DNA from 2 places in the Paraclostridium dentum genome. Region 2 is predicted to be linked to the other one. Evidence: riboswitches for the same ligand, from Rfam matches in the RefSeq annotation. Region 2 holds a riboswitch; the other holds the start of a gene.
What was found. A riboswitch is a leader RNA that binds a small molecule or an ion and turns the genes downstream of it on or off. The one in region 2 is predicted to bind cobalamin.
Positions count from the first base shown of each region.

Region 1: it holds a riboswitch for cobalamin, as region 2 does, so the genes downstream of both, ACN6I1_RS09170 (ATP:cob(I)alamin adenosyltransferase) here and ACN6I1_RS13115 (cobyric acid synthase) in region 2, are expected to answer to the same signal.

Region 1 is NZ_CP183813.1:2,006,831-2,011,070, reverse strand. Features, by position in the region: gene ACN6I1_RS09180 (hypothetical protein) at 1-589, shown strand, start outside; gene ACN6I1_RS09175 (hypothetical protein) at 589-1,308, shown strand; cobalamin riboswitch at 1,390-1,562, shown strand; gene ACN6I1_RS09170 (ATP:cob(I)alamin adenosyltransferase) at 1,806-2,315, shown strand; gene ACN6I1_RS09165 (ABC transporter substrate-binding protein) at 2,327-3,244, shown strand; gene ACN6I1_RS09160 (FecCD family ABC transporter permease) at 3,222-4,240, shown strand, end outside.
Region 2 is NZ_CP183813.1:2,815,960-2,820,199, forward strand. Features, by position in the region: gene ACN6I1_RS13110 (cobyrinate a,c-diamide synthase) at 1-348, opposite strand, end outside; gene ACN6I1_RS13115 (cobyric acid synthase) at 357-1,868, opposite strand; cobalamin riboswitch at 2,006-2,184, opposite strand; gene ACN6I1_RS13120 (histidine phosphatase family protein) at 2,216-2,821, opposite strand; gene cobS (adenosylcobinamide-GDP ribazoletransferase) at 2,833-3,603, opposite strand; gene cobU (bifunctional adenosylcobinamide kinase/adenosylcobinamide-phosphate guanylyltransferase) at 3,605-4,168, opposite strand; gene cobT (nicotinate-nucleotide--dimethylbenzimidazole phosphoribosyltransferase) at 4,182-4,240, opposite strand, start outside.

The DNA of each region.
Region 1 (4,240 bases), 810 kb from region 2:
ATTAAGTAGTGAAGAATTAAGAAAAAGAGTTTTTATAAGAAAGTTAGATGATTTGTCAGGGTATATAGCTTTTTTAAATGATTTAGAAAAAGAAGAAAAAAATGAAGATAAGAATATATTTTCTAAACTATTTAAAAAGAAAAATAATATAGAAGATGAAATACAGTCTTATTTAACTAGAGATAAAAGAGAGTCTATAAATAAGTTAGATAAATGTAAAATGTGTAAGTGTATCAATTGCGTAAATGAGTGTGATTTTAATAGATGTATAAACTGTAGGGAATTAGAATACACGTATGATTGTGATAAGAAAAAATTTGTATTTACAAAATCTACAGATATAGTAACTTTATATAATGGAGATGAAGAATTCAAGTTTGATGTTAAGGGATACTTAATAGAAATACAAGATGAAGCATTACGTAGATATGTATATTTGGTAGATAGTAAAGATAAAGACAATCAACAACTATTAGAGTATTTTAAATTTAAAGGGGAAGAGAGTTATGATTCAGTAATAAATGGGGATGACACATCGAATTTGGATAGATTATACAATAAGTTCATAGAAATGGGGTTAAATGTATAATGAATAAATTAAAAAGAAATATAACTCTTTTTCTAACTGTATTTATATTTTCTATAACTTGTGCATTTACTTTTTCAATAGAAAATTCATATGCAACTTCAAATAAAAATGAAACTTCAAAGGTTGAATATCAAGTAGCTAGAGGTAGTTCTTCACATAGTTCGCATAGTTCGAGTAGATCAAGTAGTAGTTTTAAGCCGAGTTCAAGTAGCTTTAAATCTAGTTCTAGCTCTAGCAAACCAAGCTCTGGCTCTAGTAAATCAAGTAGTAGCTATACAAAGCAAAAACCAAGTTCAACAAAACCTGATTCGGGGAGTTTTAGCACTAAGCCAAAACCTGAAGCAACAATAAATGAAGGAACTACTGGCAATAATTCAAATAATACTACAAAGCCAAAATCAAGCACAACAAAGCCTGATTCAGGAAGTTTTAGTACTAAACCAAATACAAACTCTAAATCTAATCAAAACGATACTTCAAATTCTAAAAATAAAAAAAATGATGATTATGATGACTATGGTGGTAGATCTAGTAGAAGAACATACATACCACCAGCATATGGTAGAGGATTTTTTGGATTTGGAGGATATAATCCATTTAGATATATGGGGTATAGAATGGGAATTAGCCCTATGATAATGGATATAGTGATGATCATAACTGCATTAATTGTTTTATACATTATAATAGATTTTATAAGAAGTAGAAGAAACAGATAGTAATTTTATTTTACTAAATTAGAAATATATAATGAACATTATTTCATATTGTTGTATAATGGACTATATAACAATATGAAAATTAAATAGTAAGTATTAGGTGTCAATAGACTTAATAGGGAATTAGATGTAAATTCTAAGCTACCCCAGTAACCGTAAAGCTGACGAAATCTAAGTATCCACTGAGAAATTGGGAAGGATTGAGAGTAGAATGAAGCTAAGCCGGGATACCTGCCAATGCTTAAAGGCTAATTATCTTCTGAGGGTTGGATAAAGGCGATTATACACGAATAGATTAAGGCATACTCTCTGAGTATGCCTTTTTAAATTGAAAAACTATGGATATAAACTTGTATAAAAATAGGTTTTACTTAAGTTTTTATAATTAATTTATTGAAAATTATTTATTTTCCAAATAAGTTTCAATAAAAGGAATTAGACAAAAAAAGTAGAATTATATCATTGTTATGTAAAATCAACACGAAAGGAATGAAAAAATGTCAAAATATTTAGCATATCCATTTTTATATGATAAATCAGATGATTTAAGATGTGACTATGAAATATTTACAGATGAAATATCGAGTACAATAGGATTACTAAGAGCTTTTATAGTTGATGAAAATTTAAAAAAAGAATTAAGAGAGATAAATGAACTTGTATATCACATGAATGCATCACTTAGAACATTTGTAAGCGTAACAAACGATGAGTTAAAATGGTTAGAATCTAGAACACTATCTTATCAAGATGAGATAAAAGGTATTTTTGATAAATTTGTTTTACCTCAAGGTGGGGTTTGTGGAAGCTATGCACATATTATAAGAACAAAGTGCAAAGCACTAGTAAGGTTATTACATAGATATAAAGAAAATGGAAATGATGTAGATGAGTTATTGTTTGATTTTGCAAATCTGTTATCTGGGTATTTTTTTGTACTAGCTATAAAGCTTAATAAAGATGAAGGAATACAAGAAACTGAATTTATAAGTAGAAATTATAAGTAAGGAGAATGAAAATGAAAAAAAGAATTTTAACATTAATAACTGCTTTTTTAGTAGTTATGCTGGCGGTCGTAGGATGCGGCAAAAAAGAAATAGTAGTAAAAGATAGAGAGGGAAATGATTTTACAGTTCCTAAAAAATTAGAAAGAATAATATCTACAGCTCCATCTAATACAGAAGTGCTAGTTGAATTAGGACTTGCAGATAAATTAGTAGCTGTTGATAAATATTCAGCTGATATACCTGGATTACCTAAAGATATAAAATTAATAGATTTTGCAAATCCGGATGCTGAGGCTATAGTATCTTTAGAGCCAGATATGATTATAGCATCAGGACATAATAAAACGGGAAATAGTGAAGATCCATTTAAAGTGGCTAAAGAGGCTGGTATAAGTGTTGCATATATACCAAGTAGTGATAGCATACAAGGTATATACGATGATATAATGTTTATAGCTGATATAACTGGGACAAAAGAAAAAGGACAAAAAATTGTTGATAATATGAAATCTCAAGTTAATGAAATAGCTAAAATAGGAAAAACAATAAAAGATAAAAAGAAAGTTTATTTTGAAATTGGACCAGCTCCAAATCTATATAGCTTTGGGAATGGAACATTTTTAAATGAAATGATTGAGTTAGTAGGTGGAGAAAATATCTTCGTTGACCAAAAAGCTTGGATATCACCTAGTGAGGAATCAGTTATAGAAAAAAATCCAGATGTAATATTAACTAATGTAAATTACGTTCAAGATGCAGTAAAAGATATAAAAGGGCGTGAAGGCTGGAAAAATGTAAATGCAGTGAAAAATGGGCAAGTATACTTAATTGATACAAATTCATCATCAAGACCATCTCAAAATGTAGTAAAAGCGTTAAAACAAATGGCAGAGTACATAAATCCAGATGCGTACGCAAAACAAAAATAAAACTTTAGCGATTTTATCTATACCTCTAGTATTTTTTATAATCAGTATTGGAACTTCCATAGGGAGTTCCAATATTCATATATTAGATACTATGAGTATAATTTTAAATAAGGTTATAAATTTACCATTAAGAGAAGGGATAGATCCAAAAGATATATCTATCATATGGTCACTTAGACTACCAAGAGTATTATTAGCTTTTATGGTTGGAGGATGTTTGGCAGTTAGTGGATCGGTAGTTCAGTCAATACTTAAAAATGAATTGGCATCTCCTTATACTTTAGGGGTATCGTCAGGAGCATCTTTAGGAGCTGGATTAGTTATAGTTCTTGGAATATCTATACCATTTCTCGGGCAATTGACATTGCCATTAATAGGTTTTTTATGTGGATTGATAACAGTATATGGAGTTATAGTTTTTTCTTCTAAAATAGATAAAACTATGGCTAATAATACAATTATACTAGCAGGTATGGTTTTTTCGCTTTTTGTAAATGCATTACTAACAACACTTACAGCACTTTTTAGTGAAGACATAAAAAGTATAAGTCTTTGGCAAATGGGGAGCTTCTCTATGAAGGGATGGTCATATGTGAGAGTTTTAATTCCATTTTTAATTATAGGTGTTATTGGAGTTTTAAGATACACAAAAGAAATGGATATATTAACATTTGGAGAAGAACAGGCAAAGGCAGTAGGTGTAGATACAAATAGGGTTAAAAAACATTTATTTATACACTCAGCCATTTTAACGGGAAGTGCAGTAGCATTAAGTGGAACAATCGGGTTTGTAGATTTAATAGCGCCACATATGGTAAGAAGGGTATTTGGATCAAAACATAAATATGTAATACCTATGTCTTTTGTATTTGGAGGATCACTTATGGTTATAACAGATTTAATTGCCAGAACAATTGTATCCCCAGCAGAGCTTCCAGTAGGAGCTATTACAGCAATTATAGGTGCACCATTCTTTGCATATGTGTATTTTAGCAA
Region 2 (4,240 bases):
TATAACTGGAGCCTTTAATAATTTAGAAGTATATGAACTTGTACATGCATCTAAGTCTATACCAAATCCATCATATAATCCCATAACCCCCTCTATTACCGATATATCAGCTTCCTTTGATGCTTCATTTACTATATATTTAATTTTTTCATCTTCCAACATATATGAATCTAAATTTCTTGAGTCTCTCCCAGTTATGAATGTGTGATACGATGGATCTATATAATCTGGCCCTACTTTATACGGTTGAACTTTTAAGCCTCTTTTAGTTAGCGCTTGCATTATTCCCAGTGAAATAGTAGTTTTTCCAACTCCACTATTTGTTCCTGCTATCAATATTTTTTTCATATTATCACCTAACCATTTATAATCTCATATATTTTTTCCATATCTAAACATTCTCTTAGTATTTTTGCTAACTTGTCATACTCTTTATTTTTAAATTCTTCAAACGAAGTTATAGAACTTTGATTTTCTTCTAATCCTTTGCTCTTCCTTATTGAATTTAATATTTCTCTTGTAAAACTAGCATCATCAAAAATACCGTGAATGTACGTTCCAACTACATTTCCTTCTTCATTTATACATCCCTCTTGATATGAAACATTATCTTCTAACTTTTTAGTTATTGTCAGTAGTGATTTTCCTTTTATCTCGGTTTCACCCATATGTATTTCATATCCCTTTACACTAATATCGCTTAATGAATTTAAGTATCCATTTAAATCTTTATTTATAATAGCTTCAACTTGAGTTGTAACTTTTTCTTTTTCAAATTTAGTTTCTATATCTAAAAGTCCGATTCCATCAATCTCTTTTATAGATCCCTCTATACCTTCCGGGTCATATAATTTATTACCTAAAAGCTGATATCCTCCACAAATCCCGAATATTAATTTACCTTGTTTCTGTAAATCTTTTATTTGCTTCTCTAATCCACTTTCTCTTATATAAATTAAATCTTCTATTGTATTTTTACTCCCCGGTATTATCACCATATCTGGGTCTGATAAAGACTCCCCTTTTTCTATGTATCTAATACTTACATCTTCTTGTATCTCTAACATATGCATATCTGTAAAATTTGACATGTACGGTGTTCTTATTATCTCTATATTCACATCATTCTTTTTAAATTGTTTTTTAAATCTATCTGTTACACTGTCTTCATCTTCTATATTTAAATCACTATATGGAACTACTCCTAAGACAGGAACTTTTATAATATCTTCTAGCATATCGATTCCCGATTGTAAAAGTTCTACAGTCCCTCTAAATTTATTAATGATAACACCTTTAACTCTTTCTCGTTCTTTTTCTTCTAATAAAATCATTGTTCCAGCTATAGATGCAAACACTCCCCCTCTATCTATATCAGCAACTAATACTACAGGTGCATCTGCAATTTCTGCCATTCCCATATTAGCAATATCTCTATCTTTTAAATTGATTTCTGCACAACTTCCTGCTCCTTCTAGAACAATTACATCGTACTCATCGCTCAAGTCTTTATAAGTTTGTTTTAGCATTAAGGCCAGGTCTTCTTTATAATCGTGATATATACTAGAACTTACGTTATCAAGAACCTTTCCATTTACTATTACCTGACATCTATTTTTACCTGATGGTTTTAATAAAATTGGATTCATTCTAACATCAGGTTCAATTCCAGCTGCCTCAGCCTGAGTAACTTGTGCTCTCCCCATTTCTAATCCATCTTTTGTTATGTATGAATTTAATGCCATGTTTTGAGATTTAAAAGGTGCTACACTATATCCATCTTGTTTTAGTATTCTACATAACCCAGCGGCCAAAGTACTTTTACCCACATTAGAAGCTGTTCCTAAAAACATTAATGATTTACTCATAATAAAAGTTTCCTTTCCAATTTGTATTGTTTTTCAAAACCTATAATTTCCTTAATTGCAAAAAAAGATCTATCCAGAATGGATAGATCTTAAAAAAGTATATACTTAACCAATTTTAAAATCCTTCACCCCGAAGACTTTATTTCCATAAACTAGGCAGGTCTCCTGACTCAGCTTCATCCTAGTCCTATTCCTTCCCGTAAAATCACAGTGGTGTCTAATAGTTTCGTCAGCATTACAGTAGCGGGGGCTGCAAAGGATTCTAACCTTTTTCCCTATTAATCTTTAATGAAGAACCTAATTTATGTCTATTTTTATGATATTTTTATATATGTTTGTGTACGTATTTATGTTAAATATAAAGTATTATTTAGTGTATGAATTACAGAAAATCCATCTACTATGTCTATAATACTAACTGATGCATTATCTATTTTAAAATTCCAGTGATACTCATGTGTATTTCCAATTAAATAAGAAATGATATTTCTTATTGTTCCTGCATGAGCGCATATCAAAATGGTTTTATCTTTATTACAATCCAATATATAACTTATTTCTTTGCAAACTCTGTTATAAGAATCTACTAAACTTTCCCCATTTGGATATTTGTATTCAAATCCATTTTTAATTATTTTTTCAAATTCTTCTCGGAAATTATTTTTTATATATTGAAAGTTCATTCCTTCAAAATCTCCAAAACTAATTTCTCTAAGATTCTCACTCTCAACAATGTCTAATTTTTTAGATTTAGCTATATCCTTTATCGTATTCTTAGTTCTAGTAGATGTAGTTGTATATATACAATCAATATTTTCTTTTTCTAAAAATTTATTTAGCTTAAGTATTTGTTGTTTACCTAAATTACTTAATTCACTATCTATATGTCCAGATAAGTTTCCATCTATGTTATCCTTTGTTGTAGCATGTCTTACTAGTATAAGCTTTGACATAATCTCACCTCTTATTTTAATCCAAATGTCAAATATATAAATATTAAATATACAACCTCGACAAGTTCGGATGTACATCCAAGTATATCTCCTGTTATTCCATCTATTTTTGAATATATATACTTAACAAAACATCTAGTAAATATAATCATAACTGGCATAAATGCTATTACTTTTATTATACTTACTGCATCTAAATTAAATAATACTGAACCTATAAATGCTACTAATATTGCTGTATATGCTATACCAATTAAAATCATATTTAAAGTTGGCTTTCCTATAAAAACATTCCCCATACCATTTTTTCTTGGTGTTACACTTTTATAAGAAGCTATTACAATAGCCATTCTTGCAAATACAGGCATAAATATTAAGTTATATAAATTTCCTGATTCTACAATAGAATACACCAACCCAAGTTTCATAAGAATCAAAAACAATACTGATAACATTGCATTAGTTCCCAATCTTGAATCTTTCATTATTTCTAATATTTTTTCTTTATCTCTGTAGCTATATATGCCATCAAATGTATCCCCTACTCCATCTAAATGCAATCCTCCTGTTAATACAACAGTTGCTATTAATATATTTACAGATGTTATATAACTATCAAATACTAAACTTGATACTAGTCCAACTATAAAGTATAAAATTCCAAGCACAAATCCTACTAAAGGAAAGTAGTACATAGTTTTATGAAATTCATCATCAAATCCTATATCGACTCTAATTGGAATTCTAGTTAAAAACTGTAATATTCCTATAAATCTTTTCATATTACTGCTCCTTAATTTTCATAGGTATACCACTTACAACAAAGTAAACTTCATCAGCACATTTAGCTATATACTGATTTATCCTACCTACTATATCAGAATATACTCTACAAAGTTTATTATCAGGCACTAAACTCATACCTAACTCATTAGTTACTATTACAAAATATAAATCTGTCTTTTTAATTTCATTTATTAGCATTTCAATTTGCTGTTTTATATACTTCTCCATCTCATTAGTCTCTTCTGGCGTGCATTTATCAAAATCTATTCCATAGTCAAATATTAAATTATTAACTAATAGTGTTACACAATCCAAAATAACAGTTTGATGTTTATTTTCTAAATTATTTATTATCGAATATATATCTTTAAAAATTTCATAAGTTTCCCAATTACTCGGTCTACTCTCTTTATGTTTTTTAACTCTATCTTTCATCTCCTCATCAAAAGGAGTAGAAGTTGCTATATATGCTGTTGAATTTTCTCTACTTATACATAAACTTTCTGCAAAACTACTTTTTCCAGATCTAGATCCACCAGTAACTAAAATTAACTTACTCATAAATTTCACCTTCTTATTTTCCTATGTCTACTTCATCAGTTGTTGCCATATTTTTATATGCATAATTTGCAG